Regions from separate parts of the Ruegeria sp. CDSA033 genome, predicted to be linked through region 1. Evidence: riboswitches for the same ligand, from Rfam matches in the RefSeq annotation. Region 1 holds a riboswitch; each other region holds the start of a gene.

Region 1 (3,998 bases):
CGCCCGGCTTCATGCCATAGTACCAGCCTGCAAAGAAAAGGTCGGGTTCGACAGCGACCAGATTTTCAACCGTCGGGTACTTGGGCGCAAGTTCCGGGATGTCGCCGCGCAGGGTGTCAAACTCGGGGCTGGTTTTGTACCAGCCAGTGATGCCCGTCAGGCCAACGATCTTGTCCTGCAAACCCAGCGCAAAGGCCATGTCGGTCATGTTCATGTCGTGCACGACCAGCCGCTCGGGCTGAGTTTCAAACACCATCGGCTCGCCGCAATTGTCGACGGTGATCTCGTGCGCTGTTGCGGCACTTGCAAGGCCGCTGATCAGTGCTGCGCACCAGAGAGTTTTGTTCATGTTGTTTTTCCTAGTTTGAGGTAGTGGTTCTTCGGATGTCCAGTGCCGGAATCATGCGGCCTTCGTGCTGAAAGCTAAGAAAATCGACACCAAACGTTTCACGGACCCTTTCGGGTGTCAGCACTTCATGCACTGGGCCGAAACCGGTCAGGCGCGTGGATTTCATCAACGCGACATGGGTCGCGAATTCCGGGATCATGACCAGATCATGGACGATCATGACGACCGTAATGCCCAACTCGGCCACCAGCGACAGCATGCGTCCCTTGGCGTCCGGATCCAGATGGTTCGTCGGCTCATCCAAAAACAGCAGCGAGGGGTTCTGCGCCAGCGCCCTTGCGATATGAGCGCGCTGGCGTTCCCCGCCGGATAACACGGCCATCCGCTTGTCGGCGAGGGCGACGAGTCCGGTCAGTTTCAGGATGCGGTCCAATTCCAAGGCGTGTTCAGCGGCAGATTGATCGGCACGGATCGGGATTTGCCCAAGGGCCACATAATCGCGCAGGAACAAACGCCCGTCCGGCGATTCCTGCTGACTGACTACGGCGATCATTCGGGCGCGGTCCATCGCTGAAAGCTGCCGAAGGCTGCGCCCCTTTACCAAAACGTCCCCCAGCACAATCTCTTCACCGCCGCACAAAAGATTCAGCAACGTTGTCTTGCCCGCACCGTTTGGGCCGGCAATTGCCAGGGTTGCCCCTTCATTCAGTTCGAAATTGACGTTTTGCAGCAGTACGTCGCCGTTCAGGGCGTAATACTCCAGCCCGCGCGCCTCAAGGAAAGCTCCGCAAGTCATACGCTTGTCTCCAGCTTTAGCCGTGGTAGGCGCGCCAGGGTCTTTTCAAGAAGGGCAGGCGGGCGCTGCGATGCGTTGGTCCAACCATCCGTGCTCCGGTGGTATTGATGTGCAAATTCGGCCAAAGCATCCACGTCCTCAGCCGATTGGATGTCACCGAAAAGGTACTGCGCTTTGTCTAGTGCCTGAAACCCGACGGTTGTGGGCCGACCGCAACCGGCCATGCAGGAAATGCTGCGGATGTCAAAACTGGATGGAAGCTTGCTTGCAAGCGCAGCGCGCAATGAATCCGCCCGGTCAGAGCCCTTGCAGGTCTCGCAAATCAGAAGGAAATGATCAGGACTGATCGACATGGCCCACTCCGCCTGTTGCCAAGCGCGGACAGAAGGTGCCAATCATGTCATCACGTCTTAGACGTGTCATAAAGCCTCCTTCCAGGACGCCCCGCCCCGGGTTGGTTGAACATCGGATGGTAGGTCTCCTGACTTGCGGGTCGTGGCTTGGCCATCCTTCCCGACCCATTTTGGGCCAGTGGGTATTTGGCGTCGCTCACCGCTTACAGTTGCGGGGGCAGTCACGGACTTGGCGCTTGTTGGCAACCTCACCGTATTCCCTTTTCATCCCTTGGCGAACCATAGGGAACCATCGCGGTGATGCTTGCCCGAGTTCCGAATTTGGGTCAAGCGATAATCCGCGCCGCCCCACGAGCAGAGGTCATTTGTCATTTGCTAATGATCTGACTACGCTGCGTCGCAGAAATGTTTGGGCAAAGGTGGATATGTTCTGGTTCCGCGGGGCGGAACATCCAATGTTTGAAACGACGAACACGCATTCAAAAACAAAGCCGGACGAGATGAAAATTCAAGAAAACAGAACCTATTCTCAACTGAAGGTAGGCGACAAGGCGCAGGTCACCCGATTGTGCACCGTGGACGACTTGTACGCGTTTGCCTCGGCTTCGGGTGACCACAACCCGCTGAACCTGGCGGCCTATGACGGAGATGGAGATGGGCACCCCGAGGCTGTCGCGCCCGCTTTGTGGCCCGCGGGCCTGGTGGCTGCAGTAATTGGAAACATCTTACCGGGGGCCGGTACGCAAACACGTCGGGCGGACCTGAGTTTTCATGCTCCGGTTATGGCGGGCGAAGAACTGACCGCTTTTGTGGCTGTGACCGAAAAGCGTGAAGACGGCGACCTGACCTGTTCCGCCGAAGTGCGCCGGGTCGGGGATAACGCATTGATCCTAAGCGGCACCGTACAGGTCACGCCACCGTCGCGGCATTTGACCTTCGACTCGGTCGAGGTGCCGGGACTGATCGTTCAGCGTCACCGGCATTTCGACGCTTTGTTGGAAAAGGCACGTCCTCTGGACCCGATGCCCACAGCGATCGTCGCCCCGGAAGAACCGAATTCGCTAGGCGGCGCATTGCTCGCCTTGGAAAACGGCATCATTACTCCGATTTTGGTGGGCGACCCGGACAAAATCACCGCCGCTGCCGCCCATCTTGGGGCCGATTTGTCCGGAGTTGAAATCATTGAAGCGCGAGGCCACGAAGTGGCCGCCCAACGCTCGGTCGGGCTGGTCGTTGAAGGTAAGGCCCGGATGCTGATGAAGGGTCATTTGCACACGGATGTCTTGTTACGCGCCGTTCTGCGCAGGGAAAAAGGTCTGAGAACCGGGCGGCGGCTGTCGCATGTGTTCGTGATGGACGTGCCAGGCATGTCTCGGCCCATCATGGTTACAGATGCGGCGGTGAATATCGCACCGGATCTCGAAACCAAGGCCGATATTGTTCAGAACGCCATCCATCTTGCGCATTCTATTGGCATCGAGATGCCCAAGGTTGGCGTCTTGTCGGCGGTTGAGACCATCAACCCGCATTTACCGTCGTCTGTCGATGCCGCGCTGTTGTCGAAAATGGCCGAGCGTGGGCAGATCACCGGCGGGCTGGTCGATGGTCCTTTGGCCATGGACAACGCGGTTGATCTGAACGCGGCGCGGACAAAAGGCATCACCTCACCAGTCGCGGGGGTCGCAGACATTCTGGTTGTTCCGAATATCGAAGCCGGCAACATGGTAGCCAAACAGCTGACATATATCTCTCATGCCGAGGCTGCCGGCGTTGTGATAGGTGCTGCGGCACCGATTATCCTGACATCTCGGGCAGATGATGATGCTTCGCGGCTGGCGTCTTGTGCTGTCGCGGCGCTGCATGCAATTGCTAATGAAAGCAAAATCCATGGCTGAACATGTTTTGGCGCTGAATGCCGGGTCGTCCTCGTTGAAATTCGCGCTTTACGAACTGGTCGAGGACCGACGTCCCAGTATGCGCTGGCGCGGTCAGATCGAGCGGTTGGGGGATGCACCGCGCTTGTTGGCCCAATCAGCAGGGGGGCGGTCTGTCGACCGTCAGTTGTCTGGAGCCAAAACACATGACGAGGCCATCAGCGCGTTTCTTGAACTTACCCGCGAATACCTGCCGGACATTCACGTCCGGGCCGTGGGCCACCGCGTCGTTCACGGCGGGCCAGTCTATTCGGAACCTGTCGTGGTGGACGAGCACGTCTTTGATACGCTAAGCGGTTTCATTCCCTTCGCGCCTTTGCACCAACCCTACAGCCTTGCGGGTATCAAGGCGGCCGCGGCAGCCTTTCCGGGTACCACCCAGATTGCGTGCTTCGATACCGCGTTTCACAGGACACACCCTTGGGTGAATGATACCTTCGCATTGCCTCAAAGATTCTACGAAAAGGGCGTTCGCAGATACGGGTTTCACGGGCTGAGCTATGACTACGTCTCGCAAAAGCTGAAAGACATTGCGCCGGGTTTGTACGACGGTCGCGTCGTCATTG
Region 2 (3,998 bases), on a different contig from region 1:
TCAGGCTCATAACCTGAAGGTCGTAGGTTCAAATCCTACTCCCGCAACCAGCGGCAGATAACCCAAAACACCACAGCCAGACTGCAATTGATCAAATAAATCAATTGTTTAACATCTGCGCCCTGTCAGGCGAATAAACGTAAGGTCAAAGACACAATTCCTAAGCGCAAACAAAAATCCTAAGCGCAAACAAAAAAAACGGGCAGAATAAAAACAGTCAAAAAGACTGTTGGCGTGCGTCTGAAGCTACAAGAAGCGGGGCAGTGTAGTATCCACCGTTGCCTCACGTCTACCGCACCCCCTCCATCGTCGAGCAGCGACTGGAACGAATAGCCACCCCGCGCAAGTTCGTGCTCTTGTCGAATCAAATCAATTCGTATTTTGTCCTCGCGATGGTTCCCGACTGTATTCTGCGGTCAGGGATAAAAGGGAATACGGTGCGGTTCTGTAAAAAGGCCAATTCCGTGACTGCCCCCGCAACTGTAGGCGGCGAGCGACCCGAGATCGTCCACTGGGCAATAGCCTGGGAAGGATCGGGATAGCTTTGACCCGCAAGTCAGGAGACCTGCCATCCGAAATTTATGAACCTGGGCGGGGTGTCCCAGAGGGAGATGACAATGTTTCAAGCGGTCCGTACCGTGCACGACCTTGCGCTCGCTTTGCCCCTGTCCAAACACAGGAGGCGTTGCCGTTGTCATTGCAAAAAGCTGACACCCAAAGGGGTAAGTGTCTGACAGAATTCAGCGTTCCGGTCCTGGTCGCGGGGGCTCTGGCGCTGTCGGCGCTCTTGTGGCTCGCGATTTACGCGGTGATTTGATGTCGGCCGTTTTACAAATCCGCGATCTGACGTTGGGCTACCGCGACCTGACATTGTTTCACCGCCTCTCCATGGATATCGCGGCCGGAACGACCCTCGCCGTTCTTGGTGCGAACGGGTCGGGCAAGAGCACATTTGTAAAGATGCTGCTGGGCTTGATGGATCCTCTTTCGGGCAATTTGACTTGGCCGCAGGGCCGTCCTGGTGACATCGGGTATCTGGCGCAGATGACAGAGTTCGACCGCCGATTTCCCATCCGTGTGAGGGATCTTGCTGCGATGGGTGCCTGGCGCGGGTTTGGTTATCGTACCGGGCTGGACGCCGCCGCGCGCAACCGGATGGCTGCAGCGCTGGATGAGGCCGGGGTACTGGATATCGCTGACCGGCCTCTGCATATGCTGTCGGGAGGGCAACTGCAGCGCGCGCTGTTTGCGCGGGTTATCATGCAGGACGCGCCGCTGATCCTGTTGGATGAACCGTTTGCCGCAGTCGACCAAAGTACCGAAGCACATCTGTTGTCGATTATCCGCCGATGGCGCGATGAGGGGCGTGCGGTGGTTTTGGTGGTGCACGATCTTTCCTCGGTGCTGGATTATTGCAGCCACGCGCTGCTTTTGGGCGGGCAAGAGGCGACCCACGGACCGGTGAATGACGTTCTGACACCAGACCGGCTGGTTGCACAAGGATACCTCTCGGAAAGTCAGGCGTCTTGGATGTTCCGTGGCACCCATTCAACAGCGGAGCACGCCAATGTATGACCTGATCGCAGAAATGTGGAGCTTTGCCTTCATGCGTCGCGCTTTTGTGGCAACCACGGTCCTCTCGGCATCGGTCGCGCCGGTAGGCGCGTTTCTTGTTCTGCGTCGCCTATCGCTGGCTGGTGAGGCCATGGCCCATGCGATTACCCCTGGCATTGTCATCGGCTTTGTCACCGCGGGCCTGTCGGTCATGTCACTGCTGGTCGGAGGGCTTATCGCGGGTGTTGGCGTCGCCATTTTGACCGCCTTTCTCGCACGCCGGACGATCCTGCGCAGCGATGCCAGCCTTGCCTCGCTGTATCTGATCGCATTGGCGGTAGGTATCTTTATCCTGTCTGCAGCAGGGTCCGCAGTTCCACTAAAAAGCTTCCTGTTTGGATCAATCCTTGGGATCGACGACGCGTCGATGGTCCTTGTCGGCGGGGTGGCGACAGTAACATTGCTGGCATTCGCCGTTCTGCTTCGTCCGCTGATTGTCAGCACCTGTGATCCGGTTTTCTTCGAAACGCAGACGCGCCGACCGTGGTTGGTAGATCAGGGTTTTATGCTGCTGTTGGTTCTGAACCTGCTGGCCGCGTTCAAAACACTGGGAACGTTGATGGCCGTTGGCCTCATGATCCTGCCTGCGACCGCCGCGCGCTATTGGGCCAGTACGATCACCGGGCAACTGGTCCTGGGCTTTGTGTTTGCCTTGTCCAGCTGCTGGATCGGCCTGACCCTGTCCTACTTGTTCCCGGACACGCCGTCCGGCCCGGCGATCGTTTTGGTTGCCGGTGGGTTCTTTCTGTTCTCGGCCATTTTCGGTCCCCTTGGTTTTGGCAGACGGATGCGCAAACCGTCTGTTTCCAAAGACATCCCCATTGCCCAAATTCAACAAGAAGAGAGAGCACAATGACTCTTGTGAAGTCACTCTATGCCGGCATCGCCTCTGTGTCGTTTGCTTTGGCTGCATTGCCGACCGTTGCGGCAGAAGACAACGTCAAGATCGTCGCCAGCTTTTCGATCCTCGGCGACATGATCGAAGAGGTCGTCGGCGATCTGGCCACAGTTACGACAATCGTGGGCCCGGATGCGGATGCGCATGTGTATCAGCCTTCGGTTGCAGATGCGAAGGCCGTTGCCCAGGCGGATATCATCTTTGTCAACGGTCTGGGCTTTGAGACATGGTCCGATACCCTGATCGCTGAATCGGGCACTGACGCAACCGTGCACGTTGCCACCGATGGTATCACGACTGTCACAGTCGAGGGCAAAATCGACCCCCACGCTTGGAACTCGCTGTCGAACGGCATGATTTACGTGACCAATGTGGCCGACGTGATGACAGAGGCGATGCCCGAGCACGCCGAAGAAATCGCTGCCAATGCTGCGGCCTATATTGCGCAGCTTGAGGCGCTGGATGCAGAAACCAAGACAAAGCTGGCAGGCCTGCCCGCCAATCGCCGCACGGTTGTGACCGCACATGACGCGTTTGGCTATCTGGCAGACGCCTACGGCCTGACTTTCCTTGCGCCGGTTGGAATCGACACCGAGGCAGAGCCATCGGCCAAGGATCTTGCTGTTCTGATTGACCAACTGAAGGCGGATGGTGCTGCGGCGCTGTTTGTTGAAAACATCACAAGCCCCACTTTGATTCAGCAAATCTCGGATGAAACCGGCATCGTGATTGGTGGACGGCTGTACTCGGACGCCCTGTCGGAACGGGGTAGCCCGGCCACCAGCTATCTCGCGATGTTCCAGCACAATCTGAACACTCTGCTGAACGCACTTGGGAACGCAACCGCAAGCTAACTTGTCTTCAGGTACGGGGCGGCACCTGAACCGTCGCCTCATACCGTGCATTGGAACGGTGGGTTCTTGGAAATCGCCCCCTAATCCGGCTTCCATCCATCCTCGTATTCTCCCAACGTTCGGGAAAGATCCAAAAGCGAGGCGAACAGTCTTGCGTAAACGTCCCGTGACATCATCGTCTTGTTGTCATCCAACACCTGCAGAAGATCGACGACGCCGGAGGCAAAGGCATCATAGACCAACTGGTCCGCGGGCGTTGGGTCCAGGGTCCATATATCGTGCGTGTCGTAATACCCTACGGGTTGGGGATCGTCGTCTATCATTTGTCCGCCTCATATCGGTGAGGCGCATGTAGGAGAGAAGAAAGCGAGCGCTAGTGATGTGGCAGGAAGTCACAAGTTTTTGGCAACGCCAAAAACGTGAACCCGATATCGCGTTTGGCCGTCGACAGGATGTGATTAACTACGTCTCGGCCGCAGTCGACTTCTGTTGTGCCAACCGAGCAGTTGTCAGAGTTTCGAATGTTCGCTTTGCAAAACTTCCAGAAACAGATTTGTCACCCGCGTCGGTTCAGGTTGCTTTCTGGTCACTGCAGCAAACCGGGTTCGATATTGCGTTTCGTCCGGCAACAC
Region 3 (3,998 bases), on a different contig from region 1:
TGGCCGCTCAACTCAGTCAATGCCCCAGCCGCATCGCCACGCAAAATCATATCCATCAGATCCAGAACGCGCCCGCGATCTGCAAGGCCCAACATTGCCCGAACCTGATCGGCGCTTGTTTCCCCTGCACCATGTGAGATCGCCTGATCCAACAGCGAGGTCGCATCGCGCGCAGATCCTTCGGCCGCGCGTGTGATCAAAGCCAGCGCGTCTTCTGCGATATGTGCGTTTTCCGCTGCGGCGATTTTGTTGAGCAGACCGATCATGTCCTCAGGTTCGATCCGGCGCAGGTCGAACCGCTGACAGCGGGACAGTACGGTCACCGGCACCTTGCGGATTTCTGTTGTCGCAAAGATGAACTTCACATGCTCGGGCGGTTCCTCGAGCGTTTTGAGCAGCGCATTGAAGGCGCTGGTCGACAGCATGTGAACTTCGTCGATGATATAGATCTTGTAGCGCGCGCTGGCGGCACGATATCGGACACTGTCGATAATCTCGCGGATGTCGTTCACACCGGTCCGGCTGGCGGCGTCCATCTCCATCACGTCGACATGGCGTCCTTCCATGATGGCCACACAATGCTCGCACTGGCCGCAAGGTTCGGTTGTTGGCTTGCCTTCGCCATCGGGGCCGATGCAGTTCATGCCTTTGGCGATAATCCGGGCAGTGGTGGTTTTGCCGGTGCCGCGAATACCAGTCATGATAAAGGCCTGCGCGATCCGATCCGCTTCGAACGCGTTTTTTAGCGTGCGCACCATTGCGTCCTGTCCAACCAGATCTGCAAAGGTTTCAGGGCGGTACTTGCGGGCAAGAACCTGATAGGCGGGGCTGGGCGTTTCGGTCATGTCTGCTCTGTCAGATTCGTGTCAGAAATGTAGCGTAGAGACCCGGGCCGCCCACGTCCACAGCAGCCTTTGTGGAATTTCGGTTTGGACAGCGTCTGTAAGCGGGATAAACCGGCTGTCAAAATTTGGTGGGCTGGTGGCAGTAGGAGCATAAGCTTTGGCAAAATTTGCAATCTACGCGCTGCCTGTTGGCTCAGGCACCTTGGCGCTGTCCCCTTTGCCTGGCGGCGGCGGTGGGTATGTGGACGATCTAAGGGTGATACAGGACTGGAACCCCGATCTGGTGATTTCAATGACCACTGAGGCCGAGATGCAGCCGGTCGGTGCAGGCAGTTTTGGTAGAGACGTTCAAAGCAGACCCGCTACCTGGGTGCATCTTCCGGTCGAGGACTTTGGCGCGCCGCCCCAGCCAATCGAAACTCTTTGGCCCCAAGCCAGCGCAGCCGCCCGGCAGGTTCTGTCCGACGGTGGACGCGTGCTGGTGCATTGCCGTGGCGGTTGTGGGCGGTCGGGGATGGTCGCGCTGAGGCTCATGGTGGAATGTGGCGAAGATCCAAACCACGCGCTAAACCGGCTGCGCTTGGCCCGACCATGCGCGGTGGAAACGGATGAGCAGAAGGCTTGGGCCATGAAACCGGCCCAGAGCGATCGGTGAACTAGGATCAGGCCGTGGCTTGTTGAACAACCTGATGCGATGGACGCGGTGCAAGGGCCGATGCCTGAAGCATGGCGCAAGGCAAGGCCGCCAAAACACCAGCAGGCAGAGTGGAAAAGTCAGGGCCGAACATCATATCGGCGTATTCGTCCAACGTGTCGGCTGAGTCGCCTGTGTTTGTCCCGCAATAGACCCTGATCCGGGCCGGGCTGGCGCGAAACCGTGCGGTGCAACCCTCATCGCAATGGGTCAGTTCGCTGGAGCCGTCCACCTCAAATTCGCTGGTCGTCATTGGTTGTGCTGTTGCCATCGCCTCGGCCAAGGCCCGAGCCATTTGGGCCAATGCGGGGCAGGTTTTCCCCGTTTTCTGGCACAGGGTGGCGGTGAATTCGTGGGTCGTTGTCTTCCAGATCATAATGCGCCCTCCGCGCGGTGAGCGGGGGACGTGGAACAGGGAACTCAGCGTACTGAAGACCTGCCCGGACACCCCGCCCGAGTTTCGGTTTTTACTTTGATGGCAGGTCTCCTGACTTGCGGGTCATTGCTTTGCCGACCTTCCCAGCCTTTCGGCCAGTGGTATTTCGGCATTGCTTACCGCTTACAGTTGCGGGGGCAGTCGCGGCCTTGGTCCGTTCCGGCATTGCCGGGCTGGACCGCACCGAGTTCCCTTTTCATCCCGCCCCAATATAAGGACGAGAACCATCACCTCATCGCTAGCGGTTGTAAGTGGCTTGAGTCAAGCGGGCTGTTTTCCATCGTTCAAGTGGACGCTTGGTCACTTTGAAAATCTGTTGACTCCAGTCGCGCAAAAGCGCCGATATGCCATATGTGAACCGAATAGTTCAGATGCTTGCGAGGGCACCATGTTGGACAACACTCCGGTCGTTTTGACCGAAGATTTCACGTTTTCTGCCGGAGACGCCGAACTGTCGGCACGGCTGTATATGCCTGCCTCGGCACCTGATGTGGCGGTTGTAGTCCATGCCGCCACAGGCGTACCGCGCGACTATTACCAGCATTTTGCGCGGTGGTTGGTGGAAGAACAGGGTATGGCCTGTCTGACCTATGACTATCGCGATTTTGGCCACTCTCTACGCGGGCGCCTGCGCGATTCGCAGGCCACGATGGCTGACTGGGCGTTGATCGACATGCCCGCTGCTCGCGCCGAAATGCGGCGCAGATTTCCCGCCGCCCAGCAGTGGAGCATTGGCCATTCGGTGGGTGGAATGCTGGGGCCAATTCAGCCCGATATTGAGCAGATCGACCGGATGATCTGTGTCTGTTCAGGTTTGGTGACGGTATCCGACCACCCCTGGCCGTATCGCGCACTGGCGACAATGTTCTGGTATGCCCACCCGCCATTGCTGGTTAAGGCATTGGGATACCTGCCGGGCAAGGCACTTGGGTTCGGCTCGGACCTCCCGGCGCGTGTCTACTGGCAGTGGCGCAAATGGTGCACCGCTGCGCTGAGCTACGTGCCGGAAATCGGCAAAAGCCTTCCAGACGCCCGTTGGGCTGCGTCGGAAACACCCGTCGATCTGTTCACAATGGACGATGATCAGGTGGTGCCCCCGAACGCGGTTTGGCGCCTGGCCGATCTTTACGGTCCCAAAGCCCGCCGGCATCAGTTGTCGCCGAAAGACTTTGGATTGGCCGAGGTCGGTCACATCGGCGCATTTGCGCGCCGAAATGCGGCCATATGGCCCCGGTTGATCGCCTGAGCCGGTACTTACAGCTTTTTGCGGGATTTCTTGTCCTGCATCACCGATCGTACCATCTTACCAAAGGCCTTGTCGCGCGCACGAGACTGCGCCACGGTTTCCGAGTTCCTTTCATCTTCACGCCGCAGCTTTCGCCAGCGCTCTAACCGCTCTGCGTCCAGTGTTCCGTTGGAAATCGCATCCTGCACGGCGCAGCCCGGTTCAGCCTGATGCTGACAATCGGAAAAGCGGCAGGTCTGAGCCAATTCAAGAATGTCGGAAAAGACCTCGTCGACACCATCTTGTGCATCCAGCAACCGCAAAGCCCGCATGCCGGGTGTATCGACCAACCAGCCTCCGTTCTGCATCGGATGCAACGCGCGCGCCGTTGTCGTGTGCCGCCCGCGCGCGTCGTCCTCGCGAATGCCGGACGTTGCCGCATCCAGACCAGTCATGGCGTTGACCAATGTTGTCTTGCCGACACCGGATGAGCCGACCAGTGCGGCGGTCTGCCCGGTGGGGCACCAGGACAGAACTTGCTGAACGTCCATGGCATCCAAAGCATTGATTGCCAGCACGGTCAGAAACGGAGACAGCGACACGGCTGCTTTGGAGTATTTGTCAGGATCGGTGCAGGTATCGGCCTTGGTTAGTATGACGACCGGATAGCACCCGGCCTGGTGTGCCAAAGCCAAATACCGTTCCAGCCGGGCAAGATTAAAGTCGGCATTGCAGGAACTGACGATGAACAGCACATCCACATTGGCGGCGATCAACTGGGCCTCGGCCCCAGTTCCG
Region 4 (3,998 bases), on a different contig from region 1:
ATCCTCTCAAATCGAAATTACGCTGCTCTGCCGATAGTTTGCGCGTTTGCGTTAAACTAATCAAGGCAGCAGAAAAATCAGTGATCAAACTATAGCGAAAATACACGATTTTTGGAAAATGTCTGCAAAATCGGTGCATTGGCGTTAAACGCATCTCGCCAAGTCACACGATCCCCTGATTTATGGCCGATACGGACGATCCCCAGCGCACCTTGGACAAAAAGGCAGGCAATTCGCCCATGATCCTTAAGCTGTGCGATCAAAGCATCCGGAACCTGTTCCACACCACCCTGGATCATGATCACGTCATAAGGCCCATGTTCGGGGGCACCTTGTTCAAGCGGGCCTACATGGACAATCGCATTGTCTGCCTCCGCCTCCATCAGGATAGACTGAGATTCGGCCGCCAGATTTTCGTCTTCCTCTACGGCAACAACCAGCTGTGCCATGCGCGCGGCAACGGCGGTCGAATACCCCAAGGCCGGAGCGATATCCAAAACCGACTCGTCGTTGGAGATATTTAATATGTCCAGCATCTTAGCCAGGGTCCGCGGCTCCAACATGCAGCGCCCATCACCCAGTTCGATCAATCCCTCGACATAAGCCGCCTCGCGCTGTGCATCCGGCACGAAATTCTCGCGCTTGACGGTCAGCATCGCGTCTATGATGGGAAACTTCGTGACATCAGAAGGACGTATCTGCGTATCGACCATCGTCCGGCGGCGGGCTGCGAAATCTGTCATTGGATCGCTCATCTTGCTCCCTTGGGTGATTGAGTTCTGCCACATCCTTGAAAAACCGGCAACGGCCCAGACACGGAAACTTTCCAATCTTCACAAGATACAACGTCGCAACCAAAGACTAAGTTGGCACCCGGCCCTGAAATTTGCGCTCCCCCCTCTGGACGCTCCTGTCGAAAGCTGCTAAAACGCCGATCACACCACGGCAAGTATTTGATTTTACTTGAAAAGGCGAGTTGGCGGAGTGGTGACGCAGCGGATTGCAAATCCGTGTACACCGGTTCGATTCCGGTACTCGCCTCCATTTATTTCCAAGCACTTAGCTTTCTGCGCTGCTTTCGCAATTTCGGACGCCTAAAGTTCAGTATCAGATGCATGTTGCGATTGCGGGTCCAGCGATTCCATTTACACAACCGCACTACTTGATTGCCAAACCGAGAAGTGCTGAATCATCTGCGACGGCCGGGCTGAATTGCGCCTCGCTGCGTGATCGGATCGCATCGGATGCCGCTGACTGACTTCGGCAAGTCGCTTTTCTGACGTAGCGGGTTTTCAAACCCCAGTCGTGCTTGACAAGCCCCCTGCCCGTGCCGCATGTCGCATGCGTTGGTGTCCATCCCCGGATGGATGAAAAGGGAATGTGCCAGCGGTTATTCCGCCAAGCACAGCCGCCCCCGCGACCGTGACCGGAGAGGGTGCCCAAAGCCACTGGCCTAATAGGCCGGGAAGGCGGGACATCCAACAGAGGCTCGCCTCTGACATCCGCAAGCCGGGAGACCTGCCAGCACCCGAAGTTGAAACCGGGCGGGGTGTTCCGGTGTCGGGTCCATGTGCAGACGCGTGGCCCGCATGAAACCCCGTCCCCCGTATAAAGGATGAGGGGGATGAGAGACGTGACCGAGACCGCACCAGTCGAGTTGCTGGTCTGCACGACATGCCGCCGTGGGTTACCTATCGAAGATGACGCCCAGCGACCCGGCACTTTGCTGCATAAAGCACTTGAACAGGCTGGCTTGCCGGACGGCGTCGACCTGAAACCGGTGGAATGTCTGTCGAACTGTGGTCAGGGATGCTCGATCGTTTTGCGTGGCGGCCCGTCCCGATGGACCTTCGTTTATGAAAACCTCGACGAGACCGACCATGTCGAGACCATCGTTGAAGGCGTCACCAAGTATCTAGCCGCTGAAGACGGTCTGGTGAAATGGCGCGAACGCCCCGAACATTTCCGCAAAAACTGTGCGGCCCGCATTCCCCCGATTGGAGCCCTGAAATGAGCAACCTTGAAAAACTCCCCGTCACTGTGATCACCGGCTTTCTGGGCTCGGGCAAAACCACGCTGGTCAAACACCTGATGCAGAATCCGCAGGGCAAGCGCCTGGCCGTTATCGTCAACGAGTTTGGTGATGTGGGTGTGGATGGCGATATCCTGAAATCCTGCGCCATTCCGGATTGCCCGGCGGAAAACATCATGGAACTTGCCAATGGCTGCATCTGCTGCACCGTAGCCGATGATTTCATCCCGACCATTGAGGCGCTGATGGCGCTGGAGCCGCGCCCCGATCACATCCTGATCGAAACGTCCGGTCTCGCCCTGCCCAAGCCGCTGCTCAAGGCGTTTGATTGGCCCGATATCCGCTCGAAAATCACCGTTGATGGTGTGATCGCTCTGGCGGACGCCGAGGCCGTCGCCGCTGGGCGTTTCGCACCAAATGTCGAAGCCGTGGACGCCCAGCGCCTGGCTGACGACTCGATCGACCACGAAACGCCCCTGTCTGAGGTGTTCGAGGATCAGATCTCCTGCGCGGATATCATCCTGCTGACCAAGCCCGATCTGGCTGGCCCCGAAGGCGTGGTGAAGGCCAAAGGGATCATCGCCGACGAAGCTCCCCGCCCCCTGCCCGTAGTGGAAGTCGCCGAAGGCGCCGTGGACGTCCGCGTCGTATTGGGCCTCGAAGCCGCCGCCGAGGATGACATGGACGCGCGCCCGTCGCATCACGACGGCCACCACGACCACGAACACGACGATTTCGAAAGCATCATCGTCGAGTTGCCCGAACAGACCGACCCGGCGGAACTGGTCGCCAATATCGAACGTCTGGCCAATGATCTGAACATTCTGCGCGTCAAAGGCTATGCCGCCGTTCAGGGCAAACCTATGCGTCTGCTGGTGCAGGCCGTTGGTGCCCGCGTACGTAACCAGTATGACCGGCCGTGGGAGCCCGGCGAAGAGCGCCGCTCGCGCCTGGTGGTCATTGCCGAGCATGACGACATCAATGAGGCCGCAATCCGCGATATCCTCGTGGGTGTGACCGAGGCCGCCGAGTAAGCCATGCACGTCGTCTTCCGCGAAAGCCACGGGTTAGAAGAGACCGAAACCCCGACCGATCTGGGTCAGAGCCCGGCGGATCTGGTGGTGCTGTCCTTTTCGGACAGCGACCTTGGCGCTTTCGCGGCAGGATGGCATCGCGGTGGCGGGTCCGAAGGTCGCATGCCGACGATGCGATTGGCCAATCTGACCGCGTTGAAACACCCGCTGTCTGTCGACACTTATGTCGAGCAAACGCTCGAGGGCGCCAAGGGCATTCTGATCCGTTTGATCGGCGGCGTCCCTTACTGGTCCTATGGCTTGCAGCAAGTTCTGGCGCTGGCACAGGCTAAAGGCATCGCGCTGGCCGTCCTACCCGCCGACGGGCGCGAGGATACTCGGCTGGATGACTACTCCACCCTGCCCGTCTCGACCCTGCGGCGGCTTGCGCATCTCTGTGACACCGGCGGTGAAGTCGCGGCGCAAGCGGCTCTTGCCCAGATGGCGCTTGCGGCGGGTCTCTATGCCGGACCCGTGATGGGGGCCAAGACCCTGCCCGAATGTGGTGCATGGTGCCCGGATCGCGGCGTCATCCCGGCGGATAAAGCGTTCACCACCGACGCAAAGCGTATCTTGGTAACGTTCTACCGGGCTTACCTTACCTCGGCGGACACCGCCCCGGTCGCAACCTTGATCCGCAGCCTGCGCGCACGCGGGTTTGAGGCCGTCGGTCTGTTCGCTCCCTCGCTGAAAGCCCCGCTTGCCGCCGATTGGTTGCGCGAAAATGTCGTGGCGCTGAACCCGGCGGCGATCATTAATGCCACCTCTTTCTCGGGCAAGGGCGCATCCGGCACCTCTCCACTGGACGCCGCCAATGTGCCGGTGTTTCAGGTTGCTCTGGCCACCTCACGCCGCCAGGCTTGGGCCGAGGCGGAACGCGGTCTTTCGCCCGC

Evidence for each region. Region 1 has a riboswitch for cobalamin ahead of AC2FLA_RS07585 (DUF1636 family protein). Riboswitches for the same ligand answer to the same signal wherever they lie in the genome.
Region 2: another riboswitch for cobalamin. It lies ahead of AC2FLA_RS21885 (metal ABC transporter ATP-binding protein); the one in region 1 lies ahead of AC2FLA_RS07585 (DUF1636 family protein).
Region 3: another riboswitch for cobalamin. It lies ahead of AC2FLA_RS10765 (hypothetical protein); the one in region 1 lies ahead of AC2FLA_RS07585 (DUF1636 family protein).
Region 4: another riboswitch for cobalamin. It lies ahead of AC2FLA_RS16825 (DUF1636 family protein); the one in region 1 lies ahead of AC2FLA_RS07585 (DUF1636 family protein).

What each region holds. Positions count from the first base shown of each region.
Region 1 is NZ_JBXWQI010000004.1:143,028-147,025, forward strand. It holds gene AC2FLA_RS07575 (ABC transporter substrate-binding protein) at 1-349, opposite strand, end outside; gene AC2FLA_RS07580 (ABC transporter ATP-binding protein) at 360-1,145, opposite strand; gene AC2FLA_RS07585 (DUF1636 family protein) at 1,142-1,498, opposite strand; cobalamin riboswitch at 1,600-1,805, opposite strand; gene AC2FLA_RS07590 (bifunctional enoyl-CoA hydratase/phosphate acetyltransferase) at 1,954-3,393, shown strand; gene AC2FLA_RS07595 (acetate/propionate family kinase) at 3,386-3,998, shown strand, end outside.
Region 2 is NZ_JBXWQI010000040.1:28-4,025, forward strand. It holds tRNA gene AC2FLA_RS21880 (tRNA-Met) at 1-50, shown strand, start outside; cobalamin riboswitch at 377-587, shown strand; gene AC2FLA_RS21885 (metal ABC transporter ATP-binding protein) at 817-1,575, shown strand; gene AC2FLA_RS21890 (metal ABC transporter permease) at 1,568-2,470, shown strand; gene AC2FLA_RS21895 (metal ABC transporter solute-binding protein, Zn/Mn family) at 2,467-3,366, shown strand; gene AC2FLA_RS21900 (hypothetical protein) at 3,447-3,689, opposite strand; gene AC2FLA_RS21905 (LysR family transcriptional regulator) at 3,876-3,998, opposite strand, start outside.
Region 3 is NZ_JBXWQI010000006.1:144,676-148,673, forward strand. It holds gene AC2FLA_RS10755 (DNA polymerase III subunit gamma/tau) at 1-845, opposite strand, end outside; gene AC2FLA_RS10760 (protein-tyrosine phosphatase family protein) at 1,003-1,500, shown strand; gene AC2FLA_RS10765 (hypothetical protein) at 1,508-1,915, opposite strand; cobalamin riboswitch at 2,000-2,219, opposite strand; gene AC2FLA_RS10770 (alpha/beta hydrolase family protein) at 2,364-3,221, shown strand; gene rsgA (ribosome small subunit-dependent GTPase A) at 3,230-3,998, opposite strand, start outside.
Region 4 is NZ_JBXWQI010000014.1:50,214-54,211, forward strand. It holds gene AC2FLA_RS16815 (protein-L-isoaspartate O-methyltransferase family protein) at 90-743, opposite strand; tRNA gene AC2FLA_RS16820 (tRNA-Cys) at 971-1,044, shown strand; cobalamin riboswitch at 1,331-1,540, shown strand; gene AC2FLA_RS16825 (DUF1636 family protein) at 1,625-2,014, shown strand; gene cobW (cobalamin biosynthesis protein CobW) at 2,011-3,066, shown strand; gene cobN (cobaltochelatase subunit CobN) at 3,070-3,998, shown strand, end outside.